One region of the Streptomyces sp. NPDC059788 genome, then DNA from elsewhere that is predicted to be linked to it. Evidence: riboswitches for the same ligand, from Rfam matches in the RefSeq annotation. Region 1 holds a riboswitch; the other holds the start of a gene.
The links. A riboswitch is a leader RNA that binds a small molecule or an ion and turns the genes downstream of it on or off. The one in region 1 is predicted to bind cyclic di-AMP.
Positions count from the first base shown of each region.

Region 1 (6,855 bases):
CGACGACGCGGGCGCACTTGACGTAGCCGCGCTCGGGGCGCAGCCCCATCTCGTTCATCTGGTAGAGGATGCGGCGGTGTACGGGCTTGAGGCCGTCGCGGGCGTCCGGGAGGGCGCGGGAGTAGATGACCGAGTACGCGTACTCAAGGAAGGAGCCCTGCATCTCGTCGACGACGTCGATGTCGAGGATCCTCTCCTCGAAGTCGTCCGGCGGCGGGGTCTTCGTGCTACGGCGGGCCATCGCGGCTGCGGCTCCTTCGCTTGCGTCCTGCTGCTTGCCGATGCTGGATCAACGTTCGGGTCTTTCGCGGACCATTGTGGCCCGCCCCACTGACAACGCCGACCGCGACCCTCCCCGGGGCCCCGGACGAGGTGCATGCGAAGACCGCTCGTACGAGGCAGCGCGGGCGGGAACTTCGCCATAGCTCGGCGCGCTTGCATACAGTGACAGAACTTCCTCGCAAACGGATCGAAGGGACGTACATGCCCATGGGTCACACGGCCACAGAACAAGCCGGCTCCGGCGGCCTGACAGCGACCGAGCACCGGCTGGCCAACGGCCTGCGCGTGGTGCTCTCCGAAGATCACCTGACCCCGGTCGCCGCGGTCTGCCTCTGGTACGACGTCGGCTCGCGCCACGAGGTCAAGGGCCGCACGGGTCTGGCCCACCTCTTCGAGCACCTCATGTTCCAGGGCTCCGCCCAGGTCAAGGGCAACGGTCACTTCGAACTGGTCCAGGGCGCGGGCGGCTCCCTGAACGGCACCACCAGCTTCGAGCGCACCAACTACTTCGAGACCATGCCCGCCCACGAGCTGGAGCTCGCGCTGTGGCTGGAGGCCGACCGCATGGGCTCCCTGCTGACGGCGCTGGACGAGGAGTCCCTGGAGAACCAGCGCGACGTCGTCAAGAACGAGCGCCGGCAGCGCTACGACAACGTCCCCTACGGCACGGCCTTCGAGAAGCTGACGGCGATGGCCTACCCGGAGGGACACCCGTACCACCACACGCCCATCGGCTCGATGGCCGATTTGGACGCCGCCTCCCTGGAGGACGCGCGCGCCTTCTTCCGTACGTACTACGCGCCCAACAACGCGGTCCTGTCGGTCGTCGGCGACATCGACCCCGAGCAGACACTCGCCTGGGTGGAGAAGTACTTCGGCTCCATCCCCGGCCACGAGGGCAAGCAGCCGCCGCGCGACGGCTCCCTCCCGGACATCGTCGGCGAGCAGCTGCGCGAGGTCGTTGAGGAGGACGTGCCCTCCCGCGCCCTGATGGCGGCCTACCGCCTCCCGCAGGACGGCACCCGCGAGGCCGACGCGGCCGACCTGGCACTGACGGTGCTGGGCGGCGGCGAGTCCTCCCGCCTGTACAACCGGCTGGTGCGCCGGGACCGTACGGCCGTGGCGGCGGGCTTCGGCCTGCTGCGGCTGGCCGGCGCCCCCTCGCTCGGCTGGCTGGACGTCAAGACCTCCGGCGGCGTCGAGGTGCCGGAGATCGAGAGCGCCGTGGACGAGGAGCTGGCCCGCTTCGCCGAGGAGGGACCCAGCGCCGAGGAGATGGAGCGCGCGCAGGCACAGCTGGAGCGCGAGTGGCTGGACCGGCTCGCCACGGCCGCCGGCCGCGCCGACGAACTGTGCCGCTTCGCGGTCCTGTTCGGTGACCCGCAGCTCGCCCTGACGGCCGTGCAGCGCGTCCTGGACATCACCCCGCAGGAGGTGCAGGAGGTCGCCAAGGCCCGGCTGCGCCCCGACAACCGCGCGGTCCTCGTGTACGAGCCGACCGAGCCGACCGCCGCCGAGGACAACGACGAGGAGGCGGCCCAGTGAGCGACGCCGTCAGCAACCCGATGACCTTCCACCCGCAGCCGTCCGGCGGCGAGCCCAAGCCGTGGGCCTTCCCGGCCCCCGAGCGCGGGCAGCTCCCGAACGGCCTCACGGTCCTGCGCAGCCACCGTCCCGGCCAGCAGGTCGTCGCCGTCGAGATCGACATCGTCGCGCCGCTGGAGGCCGAGCCGGCCGGTCTGGACGGCGTCGCCACGATCATGGCGCGCGCCCTGTCCGAGGGCACCGACAAGCACGACGCCGAGCAGTTCGCCGCCGAGCTGGAGCGCTGCGGCGCCACCCTGGACGCGCACGCCGACCACCCCGGCGTCCGCGTCTCCCTGGAGGTCCCGGCCTCCCGGCTGGCCAAGGCGCTCGGCCTGCTCGCCGACGCCCTGCGCGCCCCGGCCTTCCCGGACGGCGAGGTCGAGCGCCTGGTGCGCAACCGCCTCGACGAGATCCCGCACGAGCTGGCCAACCCGGCCCGGCGCGCCGCGATGGCCCTGTCCAAGGAGCTGTTCCCGGCCGACTCCCGGATGTCGCGGCCGCGCCAGGGCAGCGAGGAGACCGTCGCCGGTATCGACGCGGCGGCCGTCCGTGCCTTCTACGAGGCCCATGTGCGCCCCGCCACGGCCACCGCCGTCGTCGTCGGCGACTTCACCGGCGTCGACCTGGACGCGGCCCTCGCGGAGACCCTCGGCGCCTGGACGGGTTCGCCCGCCGAGCCGGTGAAGGCCTCCCCGATCACCGCCGACGACACCGGCCGCGTCGTGATCGTCGACCGCCCCGGCGCCGTACAGACCCAGCTGCTGATCGGCCGCATCGGCGCCGACCGGCACGACCGCGTCTGGCCCGCCCAGGTGCTCGGCACGTACTGCCTGGGCGGCACCCTCACCTCCCGCCTGGACCGGGTGCTGCGCGAGGAGAAGGGCTACACCTACGGGGTGCGGTCCTTCGGTCAGGTGCTGCGCTCCTCGGCCGACGGCGACGGCGCCGCGATGCTCGCCATCAGCGGCTCGGTGGACACCGCCTCGACCGGCCCGGCGCTGGACGACCTGTGGAAGGTGCTGCGCACCCTCGTGGCGGAGGGCCTGACGGACGCCGAGCGCGACGTGGCCGTGCAGAACCTGGTCGGGGTCGCGCCCCTGAAGTACGAGACCGCCGCGGCCGTCGCGGGCACCCTCGCCGACCAGGTCGAGCAGCAGCTCCCGGACGACTACCAGGCCCGGCTGTACGAGCGGCTGGCGCAGACCGGCACGGTCGAGGCGACCGCCGCCGCCGTCAACGCCTTCCCGGTCGACCGGCTGGTGACGGTCCTGGTGGGCGACGCCGCCGAGATCGAGGAGCCCGTCAAGGCGCTCGGCATCGGCGAGGTGACGGTCGTCAAGGGCTGACGGAGCGTCGGCGGCGCGGGCCGCCGGGGGTCGGCGGACCGTGACCCGCTGAGGTGACGAGCCGTCACAAAAGGGATCCAGTGGTGCGTGCGCGCCACTGGATCTTCTTTATGTCCCAATTGTTGGGGGTGGTTGCGCGGTGCCCCTGTGGCGTACGTCATAAAACCCCGGTTCTGTTTGCCGTTCGAAAGTGGCCCCGTTTAGCGTCGATCCGGCTGTCCGCAGGATCACCGCCGCAACCGCGGCACGGGCAGTCATCGCCGAGTCCCCGTACGGCGCGAGCCAGGGGAGCCGGGGACCCATGTCCCTTGGGGTGAATCGGGCGCCTTCCCGGAGGTGCCCGTAGGAGACCTTCCTGCTCCGAACCCGTCAGCTAACCCGGTAGGCGAGAGGGAAGGAAAGGACACAGCCAGCCCATGGCGTTCACCCGTGCCACCGGGAAGCACCGTGGTCCGAGCCGCAGCGCGCGGACGACCCGTAACCTCGCCGGCATAGCCACGCTCGCCGCGTCCGGCGTCATCGCCTCCGTCGCCTCCCCGGCCCTGGCGGCCGGCAACGCGGACGACGCGGGCAACCACGACACCGGCCTCCACCACGCCGTCGTCCTCGGCGACGAGCTCGCCGAGCAGATCGAGGCGCAGGCCGACGCGCAGCAGGAGGCCGCCGAGGCCGCCGCCGCGCAGGCCAAGGCCGAGGCCGAGGCGCGTCAGCAGGCCGAGGAGTCCAGGCGCCAGGCCGAGGCGGAGGCGAAGAAGGAGCGGGAGGCCAAGGAGCGCGCCGCGCGCGAGGCCGAGCGCAAGCGCCTGCTGACCTACGTCGCGCCCGTCGACGGCTCCTACGTCTCCACCAGCTACAAGGCCTCCAGCGGCCTGTGGTCCTCCGGCAGCCACACCGGCGTCGACTTCCACGCCGCCTCCGGGACCACCGTCCACGCCGTGGGCTCCGGCACCGTCGTCGAGACCGGCTGGGGCGGCGCGTACGGGAACAACGTCGTGATCAAGATGAACGACGGCACCTACACCCAGTACGGCCACCTGTCGTCCATCAGCGTCTCGGTCGGCCAGACCGTCACCCCGGGCCAGCAGATCGCCCTGTCGGGCAGCACCGGCAACACCACCGGCCCGCACCTGCACTTCGAGGCCCGTACCTCCGCCGAGTACGGCTCGGACATCGACCCGGTCGCGTACCTGCGCTCGCACGGCGTGAACGTCTGACGCACACCCCGTCCCCCGTACGACGCCCCGGCCCTTACGGCCGGGGCGTCTGCGCATCCGGGGGCCGCTCCGCGTCGCCGCCCCGCGCACGCCTGGCCAAAAATATCCACGAATACGCCACGGCCGTCGGAAATTCCGTGCCCGTCGAATAGAGTCACGTCGAATGCCGCCGCCCGGTGGCATTTCCGGATGTTTCCAGGGGATTACGGCGGAGGCACGGACGATGCGAGGCCACATTTCCGCGCACGTGGTGTGCACGGCGATCCGCGACGACATCGTATCCGGCGCGCTCGCGCCGGGCAGCCGGCTGATCGAGGAGCTGCTGGCCCGCCGTTACGGGGTCTCCCGGGTCCCCGTGCGCGAGGCGCTGCGCACGCTGCAGTCCGAGGGCTTCGTCACCATCCGGCACCACGCGGGTGCCTGCGTGGCCGAGCCCACCGAGCGCGAGGCGGCCGACCTTTTGGACATCCGGGGGCTGCTGGAGCCGCTGGGCGCCGCGCGCGCCGCCACCCGGCGCACCGCGGGGCACCTGAAGGTGCTGCGCGGCGTCGTACGGCTGGGCCGGGAGCGGGCCCGGCACGGCCAGCGGTCCGAACTGCGCCAACTCGACGGGTGGTTCCACGAGACGCTCGCCCAGGCGTCCGGCAGCGCCAGCCTGGCGGCCCTGCTCACCCAGCTGCGGCGCAAGATCGACTGGATGTACGCGGTCGAACTGCCGGCCCGCGACGAGCGGTCGTGGGAGGAGCACGGGGCGGTGCTGGACGCGGTGAGCCGCGGGGACGCCGAGCGGGCCCGCGCCCTGATGGCGGCGCACATCGAGCGCTCGCGCCCGGCGTACCGGCTGCGCCCGGTGGTCCCCGGCCCGGCGGTGAGGGATTCGAAACAGACCGTAAACACGGCGCACGACCAGAATTAACGGGGGCGCCGTATACAAGCGGTGGGCGGATTCAGTGAAATGCGATGGAAAGCGGCGGGGGAGCGGCGGGAAGCGTCGCGCGTGCCGAGAATGCGGGGAGCGGCGCGGGAATGCGGCGGCGGAGCGCTGTGAATTGTCCGGCCGCGCTGAATTGTCCGGCCGCGCCGGCGAAGTTCCTGCTTTCCGGCAGGTCCGCCCATTCTGCCGGCGGGCACAAAAATGCGGCCCCGCCCGGCGCCGGAATCCCGGTCACCGCGGCGGAGCCGCGAGCACACTGACCCGCGCGGCGGTTCAGACGGTCTCCGGGAGCTCCTCAAGGCCCTCGGCGACCAGCTTCGCGAGGCGGTCGAGCGCGGCGTCGGCGCCCTCGGCGTCGGAGGCCAGCACGATCTCCTCGCCGCCCTGGGCGCCCAGGCCCAGCACGGCCAGCATGGAGGCCGCGTTGACCGGGTTGCCGTCGGCCTTGGCGATCGTCACGGGCACCCCGGCGGCGGTGGCCGCACGGACGAAGATCGAGGCGGGGCGGGCGTGCAGACCCTCGGCCCAACCGACATTGACGCGGCGCTCAGCCATGGTGTTGCCCTTCAAGTCGTAACGGTTGTCTAGACCAGTGTCTCATGGTGCCGGGAGTGCTCCGGCAGGCCGCGACGGCCTCGGCGACGGCCTCGGCGACGGCCCCGCGCGACGGCCCCGCGCGACGGCCCCGCGCGACGGCCCCGCGCGACGGCGCCCCGAGCCGGCCGTCGGCACGCTACCCGCAGGTCACGGCCGCGCGGCCGGACCGTCCGCCATCCGGGACCCGGCGATCACGTCCCAGCCTGCCCCGGCCCGTACGGCCACGCACACCGAGCCGGTTGTCGGTGGCGGGTCGTACGCTGTCCCCCATGCAGAGCCCGTCGGACAGCGTCTACCCGGCCCACTGGGAAGCCGATGTCGTGCTGCGCGACGGCGGCACCGCGCGCATCCGCCCCATCGCCCCCGACGACGCCCAGCGCCTGGTCTCCTTCTACGAACAGGTCTCGGACGAGTCGAAGTACTACCGCTTCTTCGCGCCCTACCCACGCCTGTCCGACCGCGACGTGCACCGCTTCACCCACCACGACTACGTCGACCGGGTCGGCCTGGCGGCCACCGTGGGCGGCGAGTTCATCGCCACGGTCCGCTACGACCGCATCGACGACCGCGGCCGCCCCGCCAAGGAGCCCGGCGCCGACCAGGCCGAGGTCGCCTTCCTCGTCCAGGACGCCCATCAGGGCCGCGGTGTGGCCTCCGCGCTCCTGGAGCACATCGCCGCGGTCGCCCGCGAGCGCGGCATCCGCCGGTTCGCCGCCGAGGTGCTGCCCGCCAACACCAAGATGATCAAAGTCTTCACCGACGCCGGATACACCCAGCAGCGCACCTTCGAAGACGGCGTGGTGCGCCTGGAGTTCGACCTGGAGCCCACCGAGCAGTCCATGGCCGTCATGCGCGGCCGCGAGCAGCGCGCCGAGGCCCGTTCCGTGCAGCGCCT
Region 1 covers NZ_JBHWHY010000025.1:9,857-16,711, reverse strand. The annotation lists gene ACFV57_RS22290 (DNA topoisomerase (ATP-hydrolyzing) subunit A) at 1-241, opposite strand, end outside; gene ACFV57_RS22285 (M16 family metallopeptidase) at 490-1,827, shown strand; gene ACFV57_RS22280 (M16 family metallopeptidase) at 1,848-3,215, shown strand; cyclic di-AMP (ydaO/yuaA leader) riboswitch at 3,464-3,618, shown strand; gene ACFV57_RS22275 (M23 family metallopeptidase) at 3,632-4,429, shown strand; gene ACFV57_RS22270 (GntR family transcriptional regulator) at 4,653-5,345, shown strand; gene ACFV57_RS22265 (HPr family phosphocarrier protein) at 5,637-5,918, opposite strand; gene ACFV57_RS22260 (GNAT family N-acetyltransferase) at 6,230-6,855, shown strand, end outside.

Region 2 (6,855 bases), on a different contig from region 1:
GGCCGGTCAGGCGGCCCCGCCGGGCCGGGCGGGCCCGCTGGACGCGGGCGGCGGCCTGTTCGCCGAGTGCCTTGAGCCGGGTCGCGGTGGAGAACCGTTCCGCGGACACGTCGCCTCCCCTTCAGTCACCGGGCCCGGGCCGGCGCGGCCCCGCAGCACGTACGTCCCCGGCAACGGTACGGGACCGCCGCCGGGGACGTACGTATTCACGACTGCCGGGGCCGTTCGCGGCCCCGCGGGGTGCTGCTAGCCCTTGAAGCGCGGGAAGGCGCTGCGGCCCGCGTACACGGCCGCGTCGTCGAGGATCTCCTCGATGCGCAGGAGCTGGTTGTACTTGGCGACGCGCTCGGAGCGGGCCGGGGCGCCGGTCTTGATCTGGCCGCAGTTGGTGGCGACGGCCAGGTCGGCGATGGTGACGTCCTCGGTCTCGCCGGAGCGGTGCGACATCATGCACTTGAAGCCGTTGCGCTGGGCCAGCTCGACGGCGTCCAGGGTCTCGGTCAGCGAGCCGATCTGGTTGACCTTGACGAGCAGGGCGTTGGCCGAGTTCTCCTCGATGCCGCGGGCCAGGCGCTCGGGGTTGGTGACGAACAGGTCGTCGCCGACGAGCTGCACCTTGCCGCCCAGGCGCTCGGTGATGACGTTCCAGCCGGCCCAGTCGTCCTCGAACAGCGGGTCCTCGATGGAGACCAGCGGGTAGGCGTCGACGAGCTCCTCGTAGTACGAGGTCATCTGCTCGGCGGTGCGCTGCTGGCCCTCGAACTCGTAGCCGCCGTCCTTGTAGAACTCGGAGGCGGCGACGTCCAGCGCGAGCGCGATGTCCTGGCCGGGGGTGTAACCGGCTTCCTTGATCGCTTCGAGGATCAGGTCCAGGGCCTCGCGGTTGGAGCCGAGGTTGGGGGCGAAGCCGCCCTCGTCGCCCAGGCCGGTGGCCAGGCCCTTGCTCTTGAGGACCTTCTTGAGGGTGTGGTAGACCTCGGCGCCCCAGCGCAGCGCCTCGGAGAAGGACTCCGCGCCGATCGGGGCGATCATGAATTCCTGGATGTCCACGTTGGAGTCGGCGTGCGAGCCGCCGTTCAGGATGTTCATCATCGGGACCGGCAGCACGTGGGCGTTCGGGCCGCCGAGGTAGCGGAACAGCGGCAGGTCGCTGGCCTCGGAGGCGGCGTGCGCGACGGCCAGGGAGACGCCGAGGATGGCGTTGGCGCCGAGCGAGCCCTTGTTGTCGGTGGCGTCCAGGTCGAACATGGCCTGGTCGATCAGGCGCTGCTCGGTGGCGTCGTAGCCGACGAGCTCCGGGCCGATCTGCTCGATGACCGCGAGGACGGCCTTCTCCACGCCCTTGCCCTGGTAGCGGGCCGGGTCACCGTCGCGCAGCTCGACGGCCTCGAAGGCGCCGGTCGAGGCGCCGGACGGGACGGCGGCACGGCCGGTGCTGCCGTCGTCGAGGCCGACCTCGACCTCGACCGTGGGATTGCCTCGCGAGTCGAGAATCTCGCGAGCTACGACGACGTCGATGGACGGCACGTTGTCTCCTTCATGGGTGTCTGGAGTTCTGCAGCACGAGCCTAACGGCCTCCGGGGGTTCCGCTTGCCGCCAGCCCGGCCCATGGGACGAATACACCCGCAAAGGCCCTGTTCACATGAGGTGCGGGCGCTTGTTCGCTGTACGGGGAAGTGGGCGAGTGGGCGAGTGGGCGAGTGGGGGCGGCGGGCGGAGCCGGGGCCCGGTGGCCGGGCGGTCCGCGGGGGAAACACGGGGGGAACACGGGGGAAAGGGAGAAGCCCCGCCGCGGCGCGTGCGGGGGACAGGCGCCGTGGCGGGGCGGTCTCACGGGAAGAGCGGATTCCCGGGACGAGCGGGCCCCGGGGAGCCGGGCTGCCCGTACGTACCGCCGTACGTACGGATCGCCGCGGTCACCCGGGGTCCGTCAGGGTTTCAGCGGGCTCAGACGGCCAGCTTCTGACCCGGGAAGATCAGGTTGGGGTTGCCGCCGATGACGGACTTGTTGTTCGCGTAGACCGACTTCCAGTTCTTGCCGTGGGAAGCGGCGATCTTGGCGAGGGTGTCACCGGACTTGACGGTGTAGTTGCCCTCCGGGTTCGACTTCGGGGTCGACTTCTTCTGGGGGGCCGGGGTCTTGCGGGCCAGGTCCTCGCCCTGCTTGCGGGCCTCGGAGCGCGAGGTGCCCTGCGGGGCGGAGTAGGAGCGCTCCGACTTGTAGGACTTGTGCGACTTGTGCGAGCTGCCGCCCTGCGAGGAGCCGCCGTCGGCCTTGGCGTTCGCGTTGCCCTGGCCGAGGTGGCCGCCGGCGCAGGTCCAGGCACCCGGGCCCTGGATGGCGAGCAGGCGCTCGGCCGCGGCGATCTGCTGGCTCTTGCTGGCCATGTCGGCGCGCGGGGCGTACTGGGTACCGCCGGCGGCGGCCCAGCTGGAGTTCGTGAACTGCAGGCCACCGTAGTAGCCGTTACCGGTGTTGATCGACCAGTTGCCACCGGACTCGCACTGGGCGACGGCGTCCCAGTTGTTGCCCGCGGCGGAGGCAGAGGTGGCGCCCATCAGCGGGACGGCCACAGCGGCACCGGCGACGCCCGCCAGCGTGGCGACGCGGACGGCCTTGGAGGGACGACGGTGCTTGCCCTTGGAGTTCAGCATGGTTGTTCCTCACCGACGCCTGCGAGGTGAGCTGTCGGGTTCGGGCCATGTGAGTTGCCCGGCCGTGTGTGCTTCACACATGGCTTCACCCCAAGCCGGTTGGACCCGCTTTCGCGGGCGGGGCCGGCGCTTACCTTGGGTCCCCCGCTCCTGCCTTCGGCGCTCTCGCGTCGTGTGTCCTTCGGCCACCGGCAGGATTCGGCGTGTGGTCGAAGGGCCCGCTTTGGCGAGCGATGAAGACGGTAAACACGAACACCCCGCTGGTTCAAACCCCTACATCTGAGGCCAGTTGGCCCCCAGACATCACAGGATCATCACATTTCCGCAGGTCGTCGCAGGTTTGGAAACAACGGACGGGACGGACGGGACGCCCACGAACGAGATCCATGTCTCACTTTCACCAAAGCGGGCAAATCCCCACGAAATACCTCGATCAGTGGTCGAGGTCGAGCCGCTGACCAGGGTGGATAAGGTCCGGATCGCCCCCGATGACGCCTTTGTTGGCCTCGTAGAGCGCCGGCCAGCCCCCGGAGACCCCGCGGTCCTCGGCGATCGCTGACAGGTTGTCACCGGGCCGCACGGTGTAGTCGCCCGGCGCGCCCGGGTCCGTACGGTGCGCGTCCCCGCCCCGCGAGGGGTGCCCCCCGCCGGACCGGCCCGCGTCGCCCGCCTCACCGGCGCCCGTGCCGGGCCGCCCCGCGTCGCCGGGCTCACCGCGGTGCTTGCCCTGGGACGGGGGCGCGGTGGGGGTCGTGGAGGCGCCGTCGCCCGGCGTGGCCGGGTCGGCGGGCCGCGACGGTTCCTGCGTGCCGCCCGTACCGGACGGGTCCGGCGTACGGGACGGGTCCGGCTTGCCCGCCGGGTCGGTGGGCGACGGCTTCGGCTTCGGGGTGGCCGTGCCGCCGGGCTCCGGCGTCCCGGACGGGTCCGACGGCCCGGAGGAGGGCGACGGAGAAGAAGGGGAGGACGGGGACGAGGGGGACGGGGACGGCGTGGAGCGGCCGGGCGCCGGGGTCGGCGTCGGCGTGCCGCCCGGGTCGACGTCCGGCCCGCTGCCGCCCTGCTTGAGTCCCGCGTTCACCGCGCAGCTCGGCCACGCGTCGGGGCCGCGCGCGGCCAGGATCGATTCGGCGACGGCTATCTGCTGCGAGCGGCTGGCCAGGTCGGGGCGCGAGGCGTACGACGGGCCGCCGTGGCGGTCCCACATCTCCTGGGTCAGCTGCAGCCCGCCGTAGAACCCGTTGCCGGCGTTGGCGCTCCACACGCCGCTGCTCTCGCACTGCGCGACACGGTCCCAGGTGGCGGTGTCGGCGGCGTCGGCGCTGCTCGCGGCGAGCAGGGGCATGGCGAGGGCGCCGCCGGCGACTCCCGCCGTGACGAAGATGGCCGGAGCCTGTCGGGGGCGTCGGTGACGGCCGTTCCCGGATCGCATGGCGTTGCCTTTCGAGCGGCGGTTGAGTTGTCGTCGAGAGGCCGAAACCGTCGGTCGCGTGGCCTGTTCGCCACCACGCCGCCCGCCCCGGCCTTTCAAACGGATGAAGGTAGCGGTGCCGCCCGCCCGTCACAAGCCGGTGTAGCGGAGATCACGCTCAGGTCACGGCCTGATGTGACGTGAGGTACGGACGGCCTTGAGGTCACCCGCGTACGGGCGTGAACTCCACCGGCAGGGCCCGCAGCCCGCGCATGATCAGCCCGCCGCGCCAGCGCAGCTCGTCCGGTTCCGCGCCGAGCCGGAGGTCCGGGAGGCGGGTCAGCAGGGTCGCTATCGCGGTCTGTCCTTCGAGACGGGCCAGCGGCGCGCCCAGGCAGTAGTGGATGCCGTGGCCGTATCCGAGGTGCTGGTTGTCGCGGCGGGACAGGTCCAGTACGTCGGGGCCGGAGAAGCGCTGCGGGTCGCGGTCGGCGGCGGCCAGCACGACCAGGACCGGGTCGCCCTCGGCGATCCGCTGCCCGCCGAGGGTCAGATCCCGGGTGGCGAAGCGCCAGGTGGCCAGCTCGACCGGGCCGTCGTAGCGCAGCAGCTCCTCCACGCCGGTGGCGAGCAGCTCCTCGTCGCCCTCTGCGGCGGCCTTCTGGAGCAGTTCCCGCTGGTCGGGGTGGCGCAGCAGCTGGTACACGCCGTTGCCGACGAGGTTGACGGTGGTCTCGAAACCGGCGAAGAGGAGGATGAAGGCCATGGCGGCGGCCTCGTTCTCGGTCAGGTGCTCGCCGTGGTCGGAGGCGCGGATCAGGCCGGAGATCAGGTCGTCGGCCCCCTCGTCGCCGAGGGTCTCGCGCTTGCGGTGGATCAGCTCGGCGAGGTAGCCGCGCATCTTCTTCACCGACCGGGCGACACCGCCGCGCGGCCCGCCGCCGTGCCGGATCATCATCCCGGCCCAGTCCCGGAAGTCGTCCTGGTCCTCGCGCGGCACGCCGAGCAGGTCGCAGATGGCGTAGATGGGCAGCGGGAAGGCGAACTCGTGGATGAGGTCGGCCTCGCCGCGCTCCGCGAAGGAGTCGATGAAGGAGTCCGTCAGTTCCTGTACGCGCGGCGCGAACCGGGCGATGCGGCGCGGGGTGAACGCCTTGGAGACCAGGCGGCGCAGCCGGGTGTGGTCCGGCGGGTCGATGTTGAGCAGGTGCGTCATCAGGTTGGCGCCGCGCTCGCCGGGGATGCCGACCTTGCCCTTGCCGTGCGCGGCCTCGCTGTGGTGCAGCGGGTTCTTCGACAGCCGGGTGTCGGCGAGCGCCTGGCGCGCGTCCGCGTACCGGGTCACCAGCCAGGCCTCGACGCCGCTGGGCAGCCGCGTACGGTGCACGGGCGCGTGCTCGCGCAGCCAGGCGTAGGCCGGGTACGGGTCGGAGGCGAACTCCCACGTGAACAGCTCGGGGCAGGCGGGGGTGACTGCCGGGGCGGACACGGGGCAGCCGGCCGCGGGCCCGGAGGGGGCCGCGGGCCGCTCGCCGGCGGCGGAGTCGGCGGGGCGGTCGGTGGGGAGAGGGGTCTGCGGACGCACCCCTCGACGTTAACCCCCGCCGAAGGAGCCGCTGTGCCCGTCCTGCCAGCGCTTGCGTTCCCGGTCCTGGTCGGCGCCGTGGCGGGTGGGGGCGTTGCCGTAGTCGGGCAGTTCGTGGGGCGTGAGCCGGTGGTCGCCGTCGCGCGGCACCTCGTTGGGGTCGCGCAGCTCGCTCTCGTACCCGGTCGGGTTCTTGGGCGGCGTCGGCTGGGTCTCCGGTTCGGGCGGCGCGGGCTCGCGGGCCCTGCGGCGCCGTCCGTAGACCACGGCGAGGATCAGCGCCGCGACGATGACGAGCCCGGCGACCAGCGGTCCGGTGCCGACGATCATGTCCCGGGTGAGGTCCACCGCCTGCTGGACAGACGTGAGGTCCTGGGCCGGTGTGGCCGAAGCGGTCGTTGCTGTCATTCGCCCCGGGTACCCGGGGCGTCGGGGACGATGCGCGGACGGGTACGGTACCCGCCCGCACGGCCGGTACGGACGCCGTAAGCGCAGGTCAGCGGCTTGGCACGGGGTCATATCCCCCGGACGGCGGGCCCCGGGTCCGGCTCCGCGGGGTCCACGCCCAGCGCGTCCAGGAAGGCCGCGGCCGCCGGGGAAGGGCCCCGCGCGCTCCAGACGACGCGTTCGACCCGGGCGGGCGCGTTGGGGACGCGCACCACGCGCAGCCCGGTCAGCTCCGAGGCGAACGCCTGCGGCACCATGCCGATGCCGAGGCCCGCGCGGACCAGCTTGGCGAGGAACTCCACGGTGGTCACCTCGAAGGCCACCTCGGTCGTCAGGCCCGCCGCGCGGAAGGCGTCCTCCCGCTGGCGGCGCGCCGCCGACCCGGCCGTGAAGTCCACGAAGGTCTCCTCGGCCAGCCGCCGCAGGTCCGTCCACTCCTGGCCCGCCAGCGGGTGCTCCGGCGGTACGACGGCGACCAGCTCGCCGTGGGCCAGCGCCCGCTCCCGTACGCCCGGGCTGCGGGCGCCCGGCACCAGGCCGACGAAGGCGACGTCCAGCGCGCCCTGCCGGACCTGCTCGATGAGCTGCTCGCTCATCTCCATGCGCAGGCTGATCCGCACCTGCGGGTGGCGGGCGCGGTAGGCGCCCAGCTCGCGGGCCAGGTCGACGGCCGCGACGGTGGAGATCGCCCCCACGGCCAGCCGGCCGCGCACCTCGCCGGCCGCCGCCTCCACCTCGGCGCGGGCCCGCTCGGCC
Region 2 covers NZ_JBHWHY010000092.1:6,024-12,878, forward strand. The annotation lists gene ACFV57_RS41825 (septum formation initiator family protein) at 1-109, opposite strand, end outside; gene eno (phosphopyruvate hydratase) at 247-1,527, opposite strand; gene ACFV57_RS41835 (transglycosylase family protein) at 1,949-2,656, opposite strand; cyclic di-AMP (ydaO/yuaA leader) riboswitch at 2,658-2,828, opposite strand; gene ACFV57_RS41840 (transglycosylase family protein) at 3,090-4,088, opposite strand; gene ACFV57_RS41845 (cytochrome P450) at 4,291-5,652, opposite strand; gene ACFV57_RS41850 (DUF6479 family protein) at 5,662-6,060, opposite strand; gene ACFV57_RS41855 (LysR family transcriptional regulator) at 6,168-6,855, opposite strand, start outside.
Region 2: another riboswitch for cyclic di-AMP. It lies ahead of ACFV57_RS41835 (transglycosylase family protein); the one in region 1 lies ahead of ACFV57_RS22275 (M23 family metallopeptidase).